2 regions of the Halobacillus salinarum genome follow, and region 1 is predicted to be linked to the other one. Evidence: riboswitches for the same ligand, from Rfam matches in the RefSeq annotation. Region 1 holds a riboswitch; the other holds the start of a gene.
The links. A riboswitch is a leader RNA that binds a small molecule or an ion and turns the genes downstream of it on or off. The one in region 1 is predicted to bind cobalamin.

Region 1 (11,354 bases):
ACAACCGGATAAATTAATCCTGTCATAACGACAGTTAAAAGCAAATAAGACCCAAGCTTCATACGTTCCGCTACAGCTCCTGAAATAATGGTGGCACAAGTTGCAGCGAAGACAGCCTGGAAGACAAAGAAACCAATTTGGTCTTCCTGACCGTTGAGTAAAAAGGCGTCCGTTCCGATGATACCTCCCCCAGAAGTACCAAACATGAAGCCATAACCAACGATGAAATATAAGACCGAGGCGATGGAGAGAGTCAGGAAGTTCTTCATTAAAATATTAAGTGCGTTTTTTGACCGTGTAAAACCTGACTCTACCATCGCAAATCCTGCGTGCATAAAGAATACTAGAAAAGCGGCGATCATGACCCAAGCCATATCGACGGACTCCAATACGGATTCCGGTGTTACAGCAGCTTCAGCACTTGCTGCTATTGGAAATCCAAAGGTAGCAATGAATACCAGCGGGATTATTTTCTTCATAATTTACAATTCATCCTTCCTTATCCTTTAAATAAGTGCTGCTTTTCCTGTCTCGCCAGTACGAATTCGGTAGACTTCGTCAATGGTCGATATGAAAATTTTCCCGTCCCCAACTTCATTGGTAGCGCATGTTTCGGTGATGACATTGATGATGGGGTCGACTTCCTGTTCTTCAACGACCATTTCCACTTTTACTTTCGGATAGAGCTTAATTTCAAATCGGCTCCCGCGAAAGATCCCCTCCTGACCTTTTTGCTGCCCACATCCGGCAACTTCTGAAACAGTAAGACCTTTCACACCGAGTTCATCCAGGTTTTGTCTAAGTGTTTGAAAAGCTTCTGGACGAATGATGGCTTCCAATTTCTTCATGAATTTGCCCCTCCCCTAATGAATGTTAGGTTTTCTTACACAATTTGTTATGTCTAAATATAACTATAAAACAAGTTTTCTGAAAAATCAATAACAAATTTTGTATTCATGTAAGAAAAGTTGACATAAAAAATCCACCCGACTAATTTTGGGTGGATTTTTCTGTTCATTATAGGTCGTCAAACCCGTTGTCTTCAGAAACTTTCGTGTACTGCCTTGATTTCTGTTCGAAGAAATCTGATTTTCCCTCGTCTACCTCTTGATAAGCGCGGATCCATTTGAGTGGATTTTCGTTGTATTCGGGATAGGGCTTTTCAGCGCCAAGCAGCCGGCAGCGTTTATTTGCAATGAACCGAATGTAATCTTCAAGATCTTGGATCGGTATGCCGGGGAAGGAATCGCCGATAATGTGGTGAGCCCACTTAATCTCAAGCTCCGTCGCTTCTTTAAAGGTCTCTGTAACAAAGGAAAGGTAAGCATGTTTATCAACTTCAGGGTTTTCTTCAAGGGTTTCCTTGAAAATCCTTGCAAATAAATTGACATGGATCTGTTCGTCGCGATTGATATAATTGATCATCGTACTGGTAGAAACCATTTTTTGGTTTCTGGCCAGGTTGTAGAAGAAAGCAAAGCCTGCATAAAAGAACAATCCTTCAAGGACGACATCATACACAATGGACTTTAAGAAATTATCCAGATTAGGATCATCCGCAAATTCCTGGTACGCTTCTGTGATAAATTGGTTACGCTCTATCAACACCTCATCGTGCTTCCAATACTCAAAGATACGTTCCTGTTCCCCTTGGTCTACTAACGTGGATAAGACGTAAGAATAAGATTGGTTGTGGACCACTTCCTGGAATGCCAGCACCTGCATGAGGGCTGAAAGGCTGGAATCCGTTAAATAATCCGCCACCTTTCCTGAATAATCTGTTTGAATCGAGTCAAGAAAAGCGAGCAGGCCGATGATTTTCTTGAACGAGACTTGTTCTTGTTCGCTCAGGTTTGGCCACTGCTTCAAATCATTGCTCATATTGATCTCGTTCGGTATCCAGAAATTAGAAAGCATCGTCTTATACATAGGGTAGGCCCACGAATAACGATTATCGTCCCAATTCAGGACGTTAGAACTCCTTCCATTAATGATTCCGGTTGAAGCGTTTGGAGCTTCATAGTCAATGAGTTTCCGTTTTTGGATTGTATCGGACATTTAGTTCCCTCCTTAAGATGAGCAGCTCTCGCAATCGTCGAATTCCCCTTGCCCTGAAGTAGACCTTGTATAATAGGTAGTCTTCAAGCCGTTGCGCCAGGCATCCAAGTGCAAGTTGAGTAAATCTTTTGCCTGGATTGAGTTTCTGACATAGAGGTTAAACGAAATGGACTGGTCCACGTATCTTTGACGAACTGCGTTCTGCCGGATGCTTGAATGCTGGTCAATATCATAAGCTGATTTGTAGTACCAGTAAGTCTCTGGTGTTAAATCTGGAGCGGTTACCGGAATTTTGTAATCTTTCTTTTCCTCCGAATAGAACTTTTTAAAAATAGGATCGATGCTTGCGGTACTTCCTGCGATTAGCGAGGTACTGGAATTTGGTGCTACTGCCATTAAATAACCATTTCTGAGACCGTGATTATGAACTCTTTCTCTTAAGCTCTCCCAATTCCAAGAACCGTTTTTATTTAGACTTCGTTTCTCAAAAAAGCTGCCATTATCCCAGTCTGAGCCTTCAAAGTAAGGGTAGCTGCCTTTCTCTTCAGCTAATTGACTGCTCGCTTCGATCGTATAATAAGCAATCGCTTCATATACTTCGTTCGCATATGCTTCTGCTTGTTCTGATTCCCAGGCAATTTTCTTCTGAGCGAGTAAGTGAGCCCACCCAAATGTGCCAAGTCCGATCCCTCGATAGGATTGGTTGGTTAATTGAGCTTGCAGCACAGGAATTGAATTTTGGTCGATCACATTATCGAGCATTCGTACCTGTATGCGGATAAGACGCGGCAAAGCACCAGCAGGGATGGCTTTCCCTAGGTTTATGCTGGAAAGATTGCAGACAACAAAATCTCCTGGATCCTGTACGGTGATAATTTTTCCATCCTCAACATATTGCTGCTTCATCATGGTTGGACTCTGGTTTTGAGTAATCTCAGTGCATAGGTTACTGCAATAAACCATTCCCTTATGGTTGTTCGGATTCATTCTGTTGACTTCATCTCTATAAAACATATACGGAGTACCTGTCTCAAGCTGTCCAATCATAATGCGTTTCATGATCTCGATGGCCGGCACTTGTTTTTTGGAAAGGTCAGGGTGGTTAACGCATTGCTGGTACCGTTCACGGAAGGTGCCGTTTCCGCGTGCTTCATCATAAGAGTCTTCCAAGGAAAAACCCATGATCTTCCTGACTTCGTGTGGATCAAACAGATACCAGTCCTCGCGTTTTTCCACTGCTTCCATAAATAGATCAGGAATGCTGACTCCTGTGAATAAATCGTGAGTTCGTTGACGTTCATCTCCATTGTTAAGGCGGCTTTCTAGGAATGGGAAGATATCTTTATGCCAGATATCCAGATAAACAGCAACTGCTCCCTGGCGTTGCCCGAGCTGGTCTACGCTTACCGCGGTGTTGTTCAATTGCTTCATCCACGGCAGGACACCAGAGGAAACTCCTTTAAATCCCCGGATGTCGCTTCCGCGGCTTCGGATTTTTCCTAAATACACGCCGATTCCGCCCCCGTGTTTACTTAAATTAGCGATATCTGTGTTCGTATCGTATATGGACTGCAGACTGTCGTCGACGGTATCAATGAAGCAGGAGCTTAATTGACCGTATCTTTTCCCTGCGTTGGCAAGTGTTGGGGTAGCCACAGTCATGTAAAGGTGACTAAGAGCCCAGTAGGCTTCTTTGATAAGGGATATTCGTTTATCCGTTGATTCCTCTGCCATGATCATCATGGCAATAATAAGGAACCTTTCCTGGGGAAGTTCGAATATACGTCCGTCTTTCGCTCGTGCAAGATAGCGGTCGCCTAGTGTTTTTAATCCGATGTAGGTAAACTTTTCGTCGCGTTCTGGTGCAATAATTTTTTCCAGCTCATCTATTTCCTGTTCTGTATAATAATGAAGGATTTTATCGTTGTAGATTCCTTCACTTATAAGCGTATGAATAAGGGAGGAGAATCCTTTGTATGCTTCAGGCTGGCCACGATTGGCTGTTGCTTCTTGATACATCTGCTCCAAGTGGATGCTGCTAGCTAGAAACGTCCAATTTGGTTCTGTTTCATCAATTTCTGCTAAACACTCTAGAATTAAGGCCTGATACTGAGCGCGTTCCTCCATGCTCTCTAACCCCATGTCCGGGAGTTTCTTTGCAATTCTGCCCAAGTCCAATGAAGGGAAACGGGGCTGCTGGTTGGATAACCACTTGTTCCATGTTTTGTCTAAAGTTACGTTCATTCCTACCTCTCCTTTTATCCCTATAATAATTGCGGACATAAAAAAATCCGCTCTGGCATGAGCGGATGAAACCATGAAATAATTACTGAAACACTGTAAAGTACAGGTTTAGATTATTCCATCGCTTCATCTTCTCAATCCCCGAAGAAGGTGAAACTTCAGCGAGTAAAGACAGGTCTCCTGGCTGTCGTTCGAATCTACTCTGGGCCTTCCCGTGAATTTCACAGTGGCTAGTCCATTTCGCGAACGAGTACAGTTGCGGGGGCAGCTCCGGATTAGAACCGGATTCCCTATTAAGCCGTAGTGGCATCTTTTCATCGCTAATACTATATATAGTGTTATTAGTTGTTTTTAGTTAGCTTATCTTGTGTTTTATCATATCGAAGATTGTAAGAGGAAGCAACTATTTATTTAGATTATGGAGGTTTTTTTAATGGACTATAGAAGAAAAAGAGGGGAAGGGCAGGAGTTCGCAGCCTTATGATCTTTTGAAAAAAATAAAAGAAGGAGATTGAATATGGGAAATACATTTAACTGGCATAGAGAAGCAGAAAAACAATGGGACGGGCGAGCGGGGTTTTGGAGTTCGCGAAGTGAATACATGTGGGCGGAAGGCAGCAGAAAATCAATCATTCCCTTTCTGAAAGAATATTTGCCAGCCGGGAGTGAAGTGGCTGATCTGGGTTGCGGAGATGGGTTCGGCTCACAACTGCTTCACCAGGAAGGGTACCGCGTTTGTGGTGTAGACCTTTCAAAAGACATGATTGAAATAGCTAAGGAACGCATGGAACCAGCGAAACTGGAGTTTATTCAGGGAGACATTACGGCCCTCCCTTTTGAAGCTGACCGGTTTGACGGGATCATGGCCATTAATTGTTTAGAGTGGATTGAAGTTCCTGTCAAAGGGCTCGAGGAGATGAAGAGGATACTCAAACCGGGAGGAAAGTTATGCGTCGGCATCTTAGGACCTACAGCGAAACCGCGTATGAATAGTTATCCGAGACTTTATGGGGAAGAAGTCATATGCAATACTATGATGCCATGGGAGCTGAAACAGCTTGCGAAAGAAACTGGATGGAATCATGAAGGAGGGCACGGGGTGTTCAAAGAAGGCGTGAACGAAAAGCAGATTCAAAGTCTCCCGGAGGAACTGAAGAAGGCGGTATCATTTATGTGGGTCTATGTATTTACAAAAAAATAAACTGTTAAACACGGCTTCTAATTAAAAAAATAATGTAGTATTCAGATAATAAAGAATACTAAAATATGGAGTTGACATATTGCTTGTTCCATATTTTAATAGGAATATGGCCAACCTCACGTTTTTAAACATTCATTGATCAGCGGTGAACGCTGCACCCTGCTACTGCTTATTTCTTATGTCAGTTTATGCTGAAATTACCTTTGAGACCCCTTATACTAAAAGGCCAAACTGTCACATATAGATCAAACGAGAGGCGCCAATAGAGCAAAACAAACAGAAAGCGCTTACAAAATTATGAAGGAGGATACCGTATGAAGTTAACAAGTAAGATTTTTATTGGTTTACTTCTTGGTTTAGCGGTAGGGCTGGTACTTAATCTTGCTGCCCCTGATGTATTCAGTGTATTAAACAAATACATCTTTGATCCGCTTGGGACTATTTTTCTTAATTTAATTAAAATGCTCGTAGTACCGATTGTGTTCTTTTCGATTACTTTAGGAACGGCTTCGTTAGGAGATCCTAAGAAACTGGGAAGAATTGGTGGAAAAACCATTTTGTTCTTCCTGGTAACGACAACGATTGCCATTTCGATTGCGCTTGCTATGGCGTTCATTTTCCACCCTGGAGACGTAGCGGGGATTGACCCTTCCGGAGCTTCCTATGAGAGTGAAAAAGCTCCAACTGTGGTAGAAACCTTCACAAATATTATTCCTACAAACCCAATTCAGGCTATGACGGAAGGGAATATGCTTCAAATTATTGCTTTTTCCATCTTTGTCGGCTTTGCGCTGGCTATGCTTGGGAAGAAGACTGAAGGAGTTATGAGGCTGATTGAACAGGGGAACGACATCATGATGTTCCTGGTTAACCTGATTATGCGGTTTGCTCCTTATGGCGCATTTGGTTTGCTTGCTTCTGCTGTGGGAGAAATGGGGCTGAACGGCGTGGCTGCTATGGCATTATACATGATTATTGTACTAGCTACTTTATTTATCCATGCGTTTATTACGTATGGTTCAGCCGTTAAGTTCTTAGGAAAGATGAGCCCGGTGAAATTCTTTAAAGGATTTTTCCCTGCTATGACGGTAGCTTTCAGTACATCAAGCAGCAGCTCAACTCTGCCTGTCTCTATGAAAACAGCACAGGAAAATTTAAATGTACCAAAACCTGTCAGTAGCTTCGTTCAACCTTTAGGGGCAACGATTAATATGGATGGAACTGCCATCATGCAAGGGGTGGCCACTATCTTTATTGCTCAAGTCTACAATACGGATCTTTCCTTCGCTCAGCTTATTATGGTAGTCCTTACCGCAGTACTGGCGAGTATCGGAACCGCCGGTGTCCCGGGTGTAGGCTTAATTATGCTTGCAATGGTGCTCAATCAGGTCGCTCTTCCTGTCGAGGGCATTGCGCTTATCATTGGTATCGACCGTCTTCTAGATATGACTAGAACAGCGATTAATATTACAGGCGATGCAGCTTGTGCCGTAGTCGTGGCAGAATCAGAAAAGAAACATGACAATACACATGCCGCAGAGACTGCTGCAGGCTAAACGATAGAAAAATCCAGGCTGGTGACAGCCTGGATTTTTTGGTTGGTCAAACCTCTATTCACTTTGTATATCCCACAAAAAATTTGCCAGCAGGTTATCGACTTCGGTAAATTCATGAAGACCGGAATGTGTGGCAGCTGGATCATAGAGAAGGGCTTGTTTGTAATGATCCTTTGGTGCAATAGAGGAGATCCCAAGAGCGCTGCTGGCACTTACAAGTCCATCCCAGTAAGCATGCTCCTCATTTTCATTGATCACGCCAGCAATGGCAAGAACTTTGGTTGCTGAATCAAACTTGTCTTTATGTTCGACCATCTGCTGAAGAACCATTGAATTAGGGTGGAGGTCACCAAGGGCTGCTCCTCTATTTATATCAAAATACCCGTCCCGTTCAATTCCTTGAAAAGGACTGGCGATTACGACAAGCTTTTTTACAGCAGGGTACTGATCCTTATCTTGATTATTCAGTAGAAAATTGGTTGAAGCTAACCCGCCCATTGAATGGCCGACTAGATTAACCTGGTCAATCCCGCGTTTTTCGTGAAGCTGATGCAGAACTTTTTTCAGCCAGAACGTTTGGTCGGCAACACTTGCGCGATTATTTTCAAAGATGACCTGGATAAATGGATTCATCGAGTGAGGGATGCCGCCGCGAATGCTCACTCTCCCTCTTGACGAGACGTACACAATCATCCGCTGCTTCCCCCATTCGTTTTCTTCAAAGCGCGCGAGCATCGTATTGTAAGTGCCGGGGCCGCCTTTAAAACCGTGGACAAATAGGGTGGGAGTTAATTCATTTGTATGCTCAGAACTTGTTGAAGTCGTAGTTAAGAAAAATAAACCAGTGCCAATCAGTAACAGTATGGTCATGTAAAGGAACCGTTTAGTATAAAACGGATAAATTCTATAATTCATGGTCGTGCCTCCTAAACTCAACTTCCTACATTTTATTATATTTGCTGACAATTATAAAATTATTTTTTGAAGATTTTACAACAATTATCGATTATTGAAAGAAATTCCCTATAATTGATGATTTTTTTATTGCAGGCCTTAAAAAAACTAAAAATTGTCAATTTGTAATGGTATGATAACGGTAGACACGGTAAAAAGATGGACGGAAAATTAATGAAAGAGGAGCAGGAACAATGATCGATAAAGTTCTGGAATCTTATGGAAGGAAACTTGACAGTACAAAGATTAGGAAAGCGGTAGGAGAAGTTTATGAAATTGACTTGAAAGACGTCTCAGATAAAAGAGAAGGGAAAGTAACCCGCGCTTATCCGGAGGAAATAATGAGAGGCATTCGTCAATCACTTCATAAAGAACCCTCAGAAGAAACGGATCATTACATTATGACCTTAACTAAGCTTACAGCGATGGACCTCTATTTAAACTCCATTGATACACCTATGACCCCGGTTAAGATACGCCAAATGATCAATCATATTTTCGGGATTAATCTGGAAGGAATTTCTACTCTTGATGAAATCCGTGTATCTTTATATTCGAAAGGACAATGGATTACTCAAGGAGACACTCATCTTGTCGTTGTCAGCACAGGGCAGGGGATGTAGATGTTACGATTTATCCAACAGCTTATTATAAAAGTAAAACGAGGACAAATACATTCCCGGCAGAGTTAAAAGAGAAATTAATTTCTTTAGGATACGTTTATTATGAGGACAGCGGTGAGTATTATTACAGGAATTTATCCGGAGAAACGGTGCCAAATTCCTTTAAAGAACAAACAATGGCCGCAATTGGGGAAGTTGTAGATAAGTATTTACAGGAGATTTAAGCCGGATAAAGGAGAGGGACAAGTCTCTCTTTTTATATTTTGTAAGCCTTTTCAACTATAATTGTTTTCGTTAAAATGTGAAAAAAGGCTTTGATAAAGGGGGAGACGGCCTTGAAGTCGGATAAAATCATTTATTCTGTCCTCCTGTTTGCCATTGTAATCACAGGGGTGACTTCTTTTTATTACGCTTTGAAAGCGCTTCAAAATAATCCTAGTATGGAAAAGGCGGTGTCAAAAGAATCGAGCGGCCTTCATTTCGTCCTCATTCCTCAAGAGACAGACAATGATTATTGGCGTCTTGTAGAAAAAGGAGCACGGAAGGCGGAGAAGGAACAGCACGTTACCCTTGAATACAATGGTCCGAAAAAGTCCAGTGTATCCTCGCATATTGAGTGGATTGAAAAAGCAATTGCCTCGAAGGTAGACGGAATTATTACCCAGGGACTTCAGGATGAAGCTTTTCGTCCAGTTATTAATAAGGCCATTGCCAAAGGAATTCCGGTGGTCACGATTGACACGGATGCTCCTTCGAGTAATCGCTCAGCTTATGTCGGCACGGATAATTACCAGGCAGGTTTTCTTGCAGGCAAGGCGCTCATAAAAGACACGGGCGGAAAGGCAAACGTGGGAATCATTACTGGAAGTTTTGATACCCGCAATATGCAGCTAAGAGTGCAAGGGTTTAAGGATGCGCTTCAACAATCCTCAAATGTTCACATTCTTGACATTAGAGAATCACATATTACCCGTATTCAGGCTGCTGAGAAGACCGAACAGATGATCCAGAAGCACCCGGAAATCGATGCATTCTTTGGCACGAGTGCTCTCGATTGTTTTGGAATAGTTTCGAGTCTCCAGCAGCGTGGCAGGATTGACGGCACTTATATTATTGCTTTTGACACTCTTCCTGAAACGTTGGACTTGATCAGGGAAGGGATTGTAGATGCTACCGTCGAACAAACTCCATATCAAATGGGATACGAAAGTGTAAATTTAATTAAATCCATTACGCAAGGTAATAAGGTCTCTAAAATCCATCATACCGATACAAGTATTATTCGAAAGCAGAACCTGGAGCCTATAAAAGTGAAAAAGGAGATAATGCCATGAATAAAATCCAAACGAAATTAATGGCCTTCTTTTTTGTCCTCATTTTATTAATGAATGGCATTGCTTATTTTTTATACCAAGGAAGCCAGGATAACATTCGTCAGTATGATCATTTGCTGGAGCGGTTTTTCTTACTAAATGATGTAGAGCAGACGACCACCCAGATGTTTGATAATATGACGACTTACATGATCAAGAATTCTCCGGACAGTCTAGATCAGTACAATGAGGATCGCACGAAGCTGCGTTCATTGAAAATACAATTAGCTGGAAGCATTGACCGCGATCAAGTAGTCGTAGAAAACTATTCCAATATGCTCGCAAGCTTTCTTGAAGAAACAAAACAAGCGTTAGATGCTTATCAAAGTGGCCAAATTGAGCGTTATTCTTCTCACACCCAGGAAGCAGCAAGTATATCCGGGTACATTCAAGATACCACCCTTACATTAATCAATAATGAGCTGTCGGATTATGAATCGTTTTACCATAGTCTAGTCCTGCGGAGCCAGTGGATAGAAAAGATGGGAATTTCCATTTTCATTTTTACTTTGTTTGCTTCATTACTGTTTGCGTTCTGGTTTTCGCGAGATATGACCCGCCCCATTCACCGTCTTTCGAAGGCTGCGGAGGAAATTGCTTCCGGGGACTTTTCGGGCCCGGACATACAAGTGAAAACGAACGATGAATTGAAGCTCCTTACCGAAACGTTTAATGGCATGAGAAATAACATTCGTTCCCTCATTCAGCAGATGAAACAAAAATCTGAAATGCAGCAGTTAATGAAGGAAATGGAGCTGAAAAGCCTTCAAAGTCAAGTGAATCCTCATTTCCTGTTTAACACGCTCAATTTGATATCCAAATCTTCCTATATCGAAGAAGCACACCGCACGGGTGAACTAATTGAATCCGTCTCTGCCATGCTTCGATATAATCTTTCCCGGCTTGATGAACCAACTACTTTTAAAGATGAACTGAAAAGCATTAAGGAGTACGTTTTTATTCAAAAAGCCCGTTTCGGCAGCCGTTTTACTTTTAACGAGAACATTGCCTTAACCACTTGGCACACCCCTCTGCCGGTGTTAACGCTGCAGCCTCTAATTGAAAATGCATTTATACATGGGATTGAAAATAAAGAAGAAGGAGGAGAAATTTCAGTTATCTCTTATGAGACAGCGTCGGCGATGGTTATAGAAGTTATTGATGATGGAACAGGAATGACTTCAGAGCAAGTAAAGCAGTGGAATGACGTTCATGAAACAGCCCCTGTTACCGAAGGAAGCGGTCACACGACAGGTATCGGTCTGTTCAACGTCATTCGCAGGATTGAGATGATGTATGAACAAAAAGGACTTGTAAAAATAAAGTCACGTGAAGGAAAAGGTAC
Region 2 (11,354 bases), 1.4 Mb from region 1:
AGAAGCCGGAGTGAAAAGTGTCACCTTGCTTATTAAAGGCCATAACGCCTACGGCTACTTAAAAGCAGAAAAAGGCGTTCACCGCCTCGTGCGGATTTCGCCGTTTGACTCTTCCGGAAGACGTCACACGTCCTTTGTTTCCTGCGAAGTGATGCCGGAATTTAATGATGAAGTAGAAATTGACGTCCGCACAGAGGATTTGAAGATCGATACGTACCGTTCAAGCGGTGCAGGCGGGCAGCACGTCAATACAACCGATTCTGCGGTCCGTATTACTCACCTGCCGACCAATACCGTCGTCACATGTCAATCGGAGCGGTCGCAAATTAAAAACCGCGAGCAGGCGATGAAAATGCTGAAGGCCAAGCTCTATCAGCTTGAAATTGAGCGCCAGCAGCGGGAACTTGATGACATCCGCGGCGAACAGAAAGAAATTGGCTGGGGAAGCCAGATTCGCTCCTACGTGTTCCATCCTTACTCTATGGTGAAGGACCACCGCACGAACGTTGAGGTAGGAAACACGCAAGGCGTGATGGACGGCGATCTCAACAAGTTTATTGATGCCTATTTGCGTTCCACAATGGATGCCTGATTCAAAAGCTCTCACTGATCCCAGTGAGAGTTTTTTTATACACGCCGCTTTACTGTGTTAATGCGTTATCTGAGTCTCGTTTACAGCTCGAAGAAGGAGTGATATACTCCTTACGGTTTATGTGAAACGTTAAACAGGGGGAATCGCACCATGATGATGATGGCAAAAAAATACCGTCGGGAACCGATGCCTCACCACCTGCGCGAAGCGCTTGATTATGTGCTCGTGATTGTAGGGGCTTTTTTTGTGGCTTTGGCATTTAATATATTCTTACTTCCGAATAATATTGCTTCTGGCGGCGTCGCTGGAATCAGTACCATAACGAAAGGTGTGTTCGGCTGGGAGCCGGGATCGTCCAGTGGGTGCTTAATATCCCGCTTTTTATTACCGGAGTTATAATTCTTGGTAAAAATTTCGGCATTAAATCATTTGTCGGAACCATGGTTTTACCGGGCTTTGTTATTTTAACGAGCAGCCTCGAACCAGCCACTCCGAATCCGCTGCTCGGAGCTATTTTCGGCGGCATGGGCGTTGGTTTAGGGCTTGGAATTGTATTTCGAGGACGAGCTTCCACGGGCGGCATTGACCTCGCGGCACAAGTCGTTCACAAGTTCACGCATCTTCCTCTCGGGATCAGCGTAGCGATGCTAGATGGAATGATCGTTTTAACGTCAGCGATCGTCTTCTCGGTGGAAGAAGGGTTATATGCGCTTATTGGGCTGTTTGCCACGAGCCGGACGATTGATTTTGTCCAGGTCGGATTAAATACATCGAAAAATGTCATGATTATTACGGAGAACATCGATGAAGTACGAAGCGCGATATTAACGGAAATCGACCGCGGAGTCACTGTCCTGAGTGGAGCAGGGGGATATACCGAACGGGAACGACAGGTGATTATGTGTGTCGTTCAGCAGAACGAATTCATTAAATTGACACAAACGGTTAAAACGATTGATCCTGGGGCTTTTGTCGTCGCTATGAACGCGACAGAGGTGTTCGGAGAGGGTTTTAAAACATCTTAACTAGGTTATAATATCTCTGTGTTTTGATATTTTGCGCAGTAAAGGGGGAGCATCGTGAAAAAACTCTTATTCGGTCTGTTCTTTGTTTCTTTTCTAGCTTTAGGCGCCTGCAGCGGCGGAGGAGATGAAGAAGGTGCCGGTGATCAATCGGATCCATCCACTGAAGAGAATGCGGATCAAGGAAGCAGTGAGCAAGCGAATTCAGATGTGGATGCTAAAGAAGCAAAGCAAGCCTTTGAAGAAAATAACTGTATCAGCTGTCACGGAGGGGATCTGAGCGGAGGATACGGACCTTCCTTGCAGAAAGTAGGAAAGAAATACTCCGAGGATGATATTAAAGAAATCATCTCCAAAGGAAAAGGGAGTATGCCGCCTCAATCGGTGAGCGATGAGGATAAGAATTTAATTGCAAGCTGGCTCGCCGCCAAAAAATAGCGATACTTAACCGAAGCCTGACTTTTTTAAAAGTCGGGCTTTTTTTCTAGGAAAAAAGAAGGGGTTACGAGAAATTTGGCGAATTATATCAAAGTGAAGGGGTTTATGAAATATAAATGTAATAATTTTATGTCTAAAAAAATAGAAATAAGATGTTATAATGGGTACGGACTTGGGACAGATAAACTGTCACAAACACGCATCATGATAATAAACAAAAAAATTAAGGTGATTGATTCTATGATAAATATGAAGGGTGTATATAAGACGTATCCCAATGGTGTTACAGCTTTGAATGGTATTGATGTACATATCGATCAAGGAGAATTTGTTTATATTGTAGGACCGAGTGGAGCTGGTAAATCGACATTTACCCGGCTGATGTTCCGTGAAGAAAAAGCAAGCAAAGGAACCGTGCTCGTGAACGATATTAACTTATCATCAATTAAAGAAAGACGGGTCCCGCATTTAAGACGTCAAATCGGTGTCGTCTATCAGGATTTTCGTTTACTTCCTAAACTAACAGTCTATGAAAATGTAGCGTTTGCTTTGGAAGTCATCGAAGAGCAGCAAGCAAGTATAAGACGACGTGTCATGGACGTCCTCGATCAGGTGAGGCTTAAGAATAAAGCCCGCTTTCTGCCGGACGAGCTGTCCGGGGGAGAACAGCAGCGTGTTTCCATTGCCCGGGCAATTGTGAATCATCCCGGTTTATTGATCGCAGATGAGCCTACCGGAAATCTTGACCCTGAAACCTCCTGGGAAATCATGCACATTTTAGAGGAAATTAATTCAGGTGGTACTACAGTATTAATGGCTACCCACAATCAGGATATCGTAAACACATTCAGGCAGCGGGTTATCGCTATTGAAGACGGCATGATTGTGCGCGATGAAAGCCGAGGGGAGTATGGCTATGAAAATTAGAACTCTCGGCAGACATATTCGTGAAGGTAGTAAAAGTGTGGTCAGAAATGGCTGGATGACGGTTTCTTCTATCGGGGCGGTTACAACAACGTTACTGCTCGTCGGCGTATTTCTCGCCGTGATGCTGAACTTAAATGAAATCGCAAGTTCTGTCGAAAAAGATGTTGAGATAAAAGTACTAGTTGAATTGACAGCCAATGATCAGGAAATCGATGATCTTGGTGATAAGCTGAAGGATATTCCCGAGGTAGGCACGGTGGATTTTTCTCCTAAAGAAGAAGAGCTGAATGAGCTGATCGACAGCCTCGGCGATCAAGGGAAAGCATTTGAATTATTTAAACAAAGCAATCCGTTAAACGATGCTTATGTAGTAAAACCTGAAAACCCGGTTGATGTGATTGACATTGCTAATAAGGTGGAAGGGTTTGACCACGTGTACAAAGTGGACTACGGCGAAGAGATTGTGCAGCGTTTGTTCCAGTTTAACCAATATGCAAGAAATATTGGCTTGGCGCTCATCATCGGCCTTGTCTTTACGGCAATCTTCCTCATTTCCAACACCATTAAAATTACGATTATCGCCCGCCGTAGAGAGATAGGAATTATGAAGCTTGTAGGAGCAACGAATGGATTTATCCGCTGGCCGTTTTTTATAGAAGGTATGTTGCTGGGAGTTCTTGGATCAATTATCCCGATCGCAGGTGTCGTGTCTGCGTACTACTACTTGTACTACCACTTGCGGGATCGGATTCAGTTTGATTTTGTTCACCTTCTTCCTTTTAATCCGTTTGCATGGCAGCTCGCAGCTATTATTCTAGCTATTGGAGCATTCATAGGGATTTGGGGAAGCGTGATGAGTGTACGGAAATTCTTAAAAGTTTAATTGGAAAAGGGGAGAAAAGGGCCGGATGAGAAAGTTCAATCTATCAGTATTATCTACACTACTCATTGCCGGGGCACTGCTCAGTTCGTCTGGGCATGTGTCCGCCAATTCAGATCTAGATGACGTAAATGGAAAACTTAACGACCTTGAAAAGCAGCAGGGGGATGTCAATAATAAACAGGATGACGTCTCAAGCAAAAAGAAAAAGACAGAGCAGGAAATCAAAGAAAACGAAAAGCAGCAGTCCAATACGGAATCAAAGATCACGAATCTTGAAAACAAGCTGAAGAAGAATGAACAGAAGCTTGCCTCGAAGAAAGAAGAAATCAAACAGACCGAAGAAGATATTAAACAGCTCAAAAAAGAAATTGCTCAATTAAAGAAACGAATTGAAGAGCGTGAAAAGCTTTTGGAAAAACGATTGAGAGCCATGCAGCAAAGCGGCGGAGATGTCAAATATCTTGAGGTCATCATGGGGTCCCAAAGCTTCGGCGATTTTCTGGACCGTGCTTCTGCAGTGACGACGATTATGGACCAGGATAAGAACATTCTTGATACCCATATGAAAGAGAAAAAGCTTCTTCAAGAGAAGAAAGTAAAAGTAGAAAAGAAGAAGAAACAGCTGGAAGAAGCGAAGAAAGAGCTCGAATCCATTAAAGCTGAACTGGACAAGCAGAAAGCAGAAAAACAAAAGCTGCTTGATCAATTAAAAGATCAGCACGATGAATTACATAGCCACAAAATGGAACTGAAAGAGCAGCAGGAAGTTCTTGATAAACAGGCAGCATCCATCAAAGAAGCTATGGAAAAAGCTCAGGAAAGACAATCTGAAATTGAAGCTGAAATCAAAAGAGAAAAAGAGAGAAAACGTAAAGAAGCGGCGAGAAGAGAAGCAGCTAAAGCCAGCTCATCTTCCAGTTCATCGTCAAGCTCGTCATCAAGTTCAAGCTCAAGTTCATCCGGCTCATCAGGAGGCTCTGCTCCAGCAGTAACGAGTGGAAACTTCATGCGGCCGACGACCGGGATCATTACTTCAGGCTTCGGACCACGTGGATCTGAATTCCACCCTGGCGTGGATGTTGCCAACAGCAGCGGCACACCAATCGTAGCAGCGGCATCCGGACAAGTGTTCCGTTCCTACAAATCGAGCAGTTACGGCAATGTAGTATTTATTACCCATTCCATTGACGGTCAAATCTATACAACGGTTTATGCGCATATGAGCGGCCGCGCCGTCAGCGAAGGCCAATACGTAGAAAAAGGCACCCGGGTTGGCTCCATGGGAACAACTGGACAATCTACCGGTCCTCATCTGCACTTTGAACTTCACCGCGGCACTTGGAATTACGGAAAAACCAATGCCATTAATCCAAAGTCAATGATTAATTTCTAAGCTTACTAGCAGACAACGATCGTGCACAGCCTTCTCTTTTAGAGACTTGCTGTGCACGATTTTTTTCGAGAACAAAAGAAAAGACCCTGCCGGCAGGGTCTTTTCACTTATTTATTTTCTTTGCCGATTTCCGGGAGAATGCTTTTCGCTACTTTTTCGTCCAACGCTTCATAATCATAGTATTTAATTGTTTCGTACAGCTCCTCGCGGGACTGCATATCCTCCAGTCGACCCTTTTGAGTATCTTTTTCCATGATTTCCTTGAAAATGCGCTCGTAAGCTTTGGCAGCCGCGCGTAGGGAGGTGACGGGGTAAATCACCATATCCATTCCAAACGAATGGAATTCTTCACCTGTGAAGTAAGGTGTTTTTCCGAATTCGGTCATGTTAGCAAGCAGAGGAGCTTTTATAGTTTTAGAAGCGTGTCGAAAATCGTCTCCGCTTGTTAACGCTTCTGGAAAAATAGCGTCTGCGCCAGCTTCTACATATAAGTTTGCCCGCTCTACTGCTTTTTCCATTCCTTCCACGGATTTGGCGTCTGTTCGCGCAATAATGACCAGTGTCGGGGCGGTTTCTTTGATCGTTCTAATTTTTTGCATCATTTCTTCTGCTTCAATCAGTTTTTTCCCGTTTAGATGGCCGCACTTTTTAGGAAGCAGCTGATCTTCAATCTGGACAGCTGCAACCCCTGCGTCAACCATTTCTCTTGCCGCACGGGCAACGTTGATGACACCGCCATAACCGGTGTCAATATCGACAAGTACAGGAAGGTCGGAGGCGCGGACAAGCTCGGTTGCTTTTTCAGCCATCTCATTCGAATAGATAAGCCCGAGATCAGGCAGAGCGCGGCTGGCCGTGTAGGCGGCCCCTGAGAGATAGAGAGCTTTAAAACCCACATCCTTTGCGATTTTTGCGGACATCCCATCGTGAGCACCAGGGATTTTCAATATTTCGGGCAGTTCGATCAGCTCCCTAAATTCTTCAGCACGCTCCGGCTGTGTGGATCTTGGTTCAACAATCCAGGACATAGAAAGTTCCTCCTTATACAGATGGGTTACACACGAAAGAGTTCGATAAATTCATTTACTGGTGTGTTCGCCAGCTTATCGTAATCCTCAGATAAGTTTAAAATGCGGTTGACTTGTTTGAAAGGAAAACGTGTTTTTAAGTTATTTTGGAATTTGTTCAATAAGAGCGGCAGTCCTTCGTCACGGCGGCGTCGGTGGCCAATAGGATATTCAATGGCGATCTGGTCGGTACACGTACCGTCCGTAAAGAACACTTGCACGGCATTAGCGATTGAACGCTTATCAGGATCCAGATAGTCCTTACTGTATTGTTCATGTTCAATGGTCTCCATCACATTTCTCAACCGGTCAATTTCGGGGTTACGGGCAACGACATCTTCGTAATGATCTGCGTTAAGTTCTCCGTAGATTAATCCGATGGCCGTAATGTACTGCAAGCAGTGGTCGCGGTCAGCCGGGTTGTGAAGAGGACCTTTTTTATCAATGATCCGGATGGCTGATTCGTGAGTAGTGATCGTAATCCGATCGATTTCGTTTAATCTTCCTTTTACTTCATCGTGCAGTTCGATGGCGGCCTCTGCTGCCGTCTGGGCGTGAAATTCAGCGGGATAAGAGATTTTGAACAAGATGTTCTCCATCACATAGGAGCCGAACGGACGGGCGATGGTCAGCTCTTTACCGTTAAAAAACACGTCTTGAAAGCCCCATTCTGGTGCGGAAAGCGCTGTTTTATACCCCATTTCTCCATTCATCGTCATCATGGCTAATCTTACTCCGCGGCTGGTCGCATCCCCGGCAGCCCAGGATTTGCGGGATCCTGTATTCGGGGCATGACGGTACGTACGAAGACTGGAATTATCAATCCAAGCTTGTGAAACCGCGTCAACGACTTCTTCTTTACCTCCGCCCAGCATAGCTGTTACGACTGCAGTTGTAGCGACTTTAACGAACAGGACGTGATCAAGTCCTTGCCGATTTAAGCTGTTTTCGAGAGCTAAAACCCCTTGAATTTCGTGGGCCTTTACTATGTTTTCTAACACTTGATCCATGGTCAGTGGTTCTTTTCCTTCAGCGAGTAATTTCCGGCTGAGATAATCAGATACTGCCAAAATTCCACCGATGTTGTCAGAAGGATGTCCCCATTCCGCTGCCAGCCATGTATCGTTATAGTCAAGCCATCGGATCATACATCCAATATTGAAGGCTGCGTGGACAGGGTCCAGTTCATAAGCTGTTCCTGGAACTCGTGCTCCATTAGGTACAACTGTTCCTGGAACAATTGGACCGAGATGCTTTGTACATTCCGGAAATCGAAGAGCCAAAAAGCCGCAGCCTAAAGTATCCATCAATACGTACTGAGACGTTTCAAGAGCTTCTTGACTAGTAATTGAGCCATGAACAGCATAATCGGCGATTTGTTCTAATATCTGATCTGTCGTCGGTACTTTCACTTCTGTCACTTTCATCTCCACCTTTTTCTATTATGTAATATTGCCTTAAAAAAGCAGGGACGGGCTTGCGCTTAAGGGTGCAAGCCGCGAGGTCCATTATAAAGCACTCGAGGTCTGAATAATTTATTGTTCCCATATTGTTCAGCTACGTGAGCGCATAATCCTATGGTTCTAGCAGCAAAGAAGACCGGGGTGTATAAATCGATGGGAATGCCTAATAGGTAGTACACAGGAGCGGCATAATAATCCAAATTCGGATATAAACCTTTTTCTTCTTTCATCAGTTGTTCTCCTGCCTCACACATTTCATAAAGATCTCCCCGTTGTTTGTCATCGGACAGACACTTTAACGCTTTTTTCATAAGAGTTGCCCTGGGATCCATTTTCTTCATATACACGCGATGGCCAAAGCCCATAATTTTTTCTTTGTTTTTAAGCTTTTGGTGGAGGAGGTGGCGGAATCCATCAGTCGTTTTCGCCTCGAGCAGCATGTGCATGACAGCTTCATTTGCCCCACCATGAAGGTTTCCCTTTAATGAAGCTGCTGCTCCTGTAAGGGCTCCATAAAGATCTGAGTTTGTAGAGGCGATCACTCTTGCGGTGAATGTAGAGTTCGGCATTTCATGTTCACTGTACATCATTAATGATTGATCAAAAAAATCTGCATCCGTCGGTGTAGGCATTTGACCGGTGATCATGTACAGAAAATTTGTACTGAATGGGAGTTCTTGTTTAGGGTCTACAGCTGGTTCATCATGAAGAATGTGATAGCTGTTTGCTACGACGTTGGGGATTTTTGCTAACAGACGGACGGCGGTTTGGCTAATTTCCTCTTCTTTTCGCGCTTCTAATTGCTTATCGTAGCCTGCAAGGGCAGAAATACCAGTTCGTAGTGCATCCATCGGGTGAGTTTCTTTCGGCAGCTGTTTAAACAACTGGAAGAAACCATCTGGTAGATCATATTCCGTTCTTAATGCCATCTCCAATGAAGAGCGTTCGCTGTTAGAAGGAAGTTCACCTCGTAATAACAGCTGAACGAGATCGAGATACTGCGTTTTTTCGGCAAGCTCAATTAGTTCATATCCACGTATAACGATTTCTTCAGCGTCCACATCCAAATAAGAAAGCTTTGTTACGGCTGCGACCACTCCATCTAGTCCGGGTTTATAGACCGTTTGCTCAGGCATAAGGACCCTCCTTTTATAGTAAACGCTTTCAAAAAATTAAATTGCCGGGGGCTTTCCGGCCAATTCTTCAAAGACAAGGGCGTAGGCTGTTTCTAAATTTTTCAGCTCATGATCACGGTTTTCTAGTTCCGTGATTTCTTGTTTCCATTGGTCATAAGTTTCTCTGAGGGAGCAGGATCCAGAAGAAAACAGGTGATTCATAACACATGAGCTTAGTCGGTTTACGTAGTACTCGGTTGATTTCGTCAAAAGAACACCTCTAGTCGAAATAGAAATAAGGCAATAAAAAAACAACTTCCTGAGAAAGTTGTTAAGTTGCGTTCGTTCATCTGGATAGAGCAGGGCATAAGGAAACAGACCTTGCCATACTCTTACCACTCGCACTTAACACCTCCTATCCTCGTAGGTTTAGATGTTCGCTGAAACAGGCAGGTCTCCTGGCTTAATGATCATCACTCCCTGGAACCTTCCCAATCTATGAAACAAGCTTAGATCAGTGGATTTTCCAGTTCGCTCCCATATACAGTTGCGGGACAGCATCGGATTTTCACCGATTTCCCTATTAAGCAAATAAACTTTAAGCTTATCTGCACCTGAATCTGAAACGTATTCAGTTTTACTTCTTCAATATATCAAATGTTTTGAAAGTAAACAATGATTTCTCGAATCATGAAAGGGGTATTAAATCTGATCCATGGAGGGAAGGGCGTCGTGAACGGCTTACTTGAGCATGACCAGTGTAACAAGGGCCTTGGAGTGTATAATGAAAAGTTCTGTGGAAAACAGAGAACAAGGATTATCCTTGGAAAGGAAAAACTTTGCTGAGCTTTTCTCTACTATCGATGCAAAGGAAGGTATTAACGCCTTTATTGATAAGCGGAAACCTGAGTTCATTCACTCGTAGGAGGGGTTATATGTATTATCAAGTATTATTCTCGCAGCAGGAAAATGGGGTAGCATCCATTACGTTAAACAGACAGGAAGCTCTCCATTCGCTCAATGATCAAATGCTGGATGCGATTGGTAAGCAGCTCATGGAATGGGAACGAAATGACCAGGTTAAACTGATTGTTCTTAAGGGAGCAGGAACGAAGGGATTATGTGCGGGTGGAGATATTAAAACACTCTATAAAGCCAGAAGTAGTCAAGAAGCAATGGAGAAGGCCGTACAGTTTTTCCAAAGGGAGTATGAGGTGGATGAGTTAGTCTATTCATATAGTAAGCCTATTATTGCCTGTCTGGATGGCATTGTTATGGGCGGAGGAGTTGGGCTCAGCTATGGGGCAGATTACCGGATTGTCACGGAAAAAACCAAGTGGGCTATGCCCGAAATGAACATTGGCTTTTTCCCAGATGTAGGGGCAGCCTATTTTCTGAATCGTGCTCCAGGTTACACAGGACGCTACTTGGCTTTGACTGCTTCAATCTTAAAAGCTGAAGATGTTATCTACAGCCGGGCTGCAGATGACTATATGACTAGAGATACTTTGGAAAAATTTCTTGCTTATTTAGAAGAAATCGATTGGCACCAGCTTTCAGTAGACGACACATTACAAAAGGCTGTGGAACAATTTGCAGCGAAGCCACCTCAACCTAGCCAGTTAAAAGACGTGCAGGAGGAAATCGACCTTCACTTCTCAAAAGCAACTGTGGAGGAAATTGTGGATTCTCTTCAGAATTCGGAAACCGATTTTGCAAGGAAGACACGCGACACGATCTTATCTAAGTCTCCAAGTTCCGTAAAAGTAACGTTAAAACAATTGATCAAGGGAGAAGGAAAATCGCTGTCTTCTTGTTTAGATGAGGATTTTACCATTGCAAAAAACTTCCTCCTTCATGACGACTTTTATGAAGGAATCCGCTCAGTGCTCATCGATAAAGATCATGAACCGGAGTACAAGTATCAAAACTTATCTGAGGTTAGCGATGAAACGGTTCGAAGCTTTTTCGTCGATCGGAATCCTGCGGAGATTAAATAGAGTCAAAGACAAAGAACTTCCCAGAGTAAGGGGAGTTCTTTTTTAATGGGTAAATCAGACTGCTATTCATTCTATTTATATGAAAATGAAATATAATTGTAATATAAATTGTCTGTTCTTGTCGAAGTAGTGTTGTTATAATTGCAATAGATCGTAACCGTTATTATTTGAAATTATTGCCAAGAAGGAGAAGATGATGAAGAAGTTCAGTATTTGCGCTATTCCTATTTTGTTGATGAGTTTACTGGGTTTATTTGGACATAATTCTGTATTCGCTAATGATCCGGATCAGATGAGTAAGCAGGAAGTACATAATGAGCAAAAGAAAGTAGAAGAAAGAATGAACGAAAAATCCAACAAGTTATCTGAACTAAAGGCAGAAGAAAAAGAAATGAAAGATGCCTTGTCTAAGATTAACTTGAAAGTAAAAGAAAACAATGAGAAGCTGGCGTCA

Region 2: it holds a riboswitch for cobalamin, as region 1 does, so the genes downstream of both, MUN89_RS07415 (hypothetical protein) here and MUN89_RS00045 (ribonucleoside-diphosphate reductase subunit alpha) in region 1, are expected to answer to the same signal.

Annotation. Positions count from the first base shown of each region.
Region 1 covers NZ_CP095073.1:1,276-12,629, reverse strand. The annotation lists gene MUN89_RS00060 (ammonium transporter) at 1-479, opposite strand, end outside; gene MUN89_RS00055 (P-II family nitrogen regulator) at 507-848, opposite strand; gene MUN89_RS00050 (ribonucleotide-diphosphate reductase subunit beta) at 1,018-2,058, opposite strand; gene MUN89_RS00045 (ribonucleoside-diphosphate reductase subunit alpha) at 2,071-4,302, opposite strand; cobalamin riboswitch at 4,457-4,631, opposite strand; gene MUN89_RS00040 (class I SAM-dependent methyltransferase) at 4,820-5,503, shown strand; gene MUN89_RS00035 (dicarboxylate/amino acid:cation symporter) at 5,818-7,059, shown strand; gene MUN89_RS00030 (alpha/beta fold hydrolase) at 7,114-7,974, opposite strand; gene MUN89_RS00025 (hypothetical protein) at 8,208-8,636, shown strand; gene MUN89_RS00020 (hypothetical protein) at 8,579-8,860, shown strand; gene MUN89_RS00015 (sugar-binding protein) at 8,972-9,970, shown strand; gene MUN89_RS00010 (sensor histidine kinase) at 9,967-11,354, shown strand, end outside.
Region 2 covers NZ_CP095073.1:1,448,975-1,460,328, forward strand. The annotation lists one part of gene prfB (peptide chain release factor 2) at 1-592, shown strand, start outside; partial or broken gene MUN89_RS07375 (YitT family protein) at 779-1,617, shown strand; gene cccB (cytochrome c551) at 1,672-2,052, shown strand; gene ftsE (cell division ATP-binding protein FtsE) at 2,293-2,979, shown strand; gene ftsX (permease-like cell division protein FtsX) at 2,969-3,862, shown strand; gene MUN89_RS07395 (murein hydrolase activator EnvC family protein) at 3,888-5,255, shown strand; gene prpB (methylisocitrate lyase) at 5,363-6,283, opposite strand; gene MUN89_RS07405 (bifunctional 2-methylcitrate dehydratase/aconitate hydratase) at 6,310-7,749, opposite strand; gene mmgD (citrate synthase) at 7,806-8,921, opposite strand; gene MUN89_RS07415 (hypothetical protein) at 8,958-9,305, opposite strand; cobalamin riboswitch at 9,332-9,533, opposite strand; gene MUN89_RS07420 (enoyl-CoA hydratase/isomerase family protein) at 9,836-10,900, shown strand; gene MUN89_RS07425 (coiled-coil domain-containing protein) at 11,136-11,354, shown strand, end outside.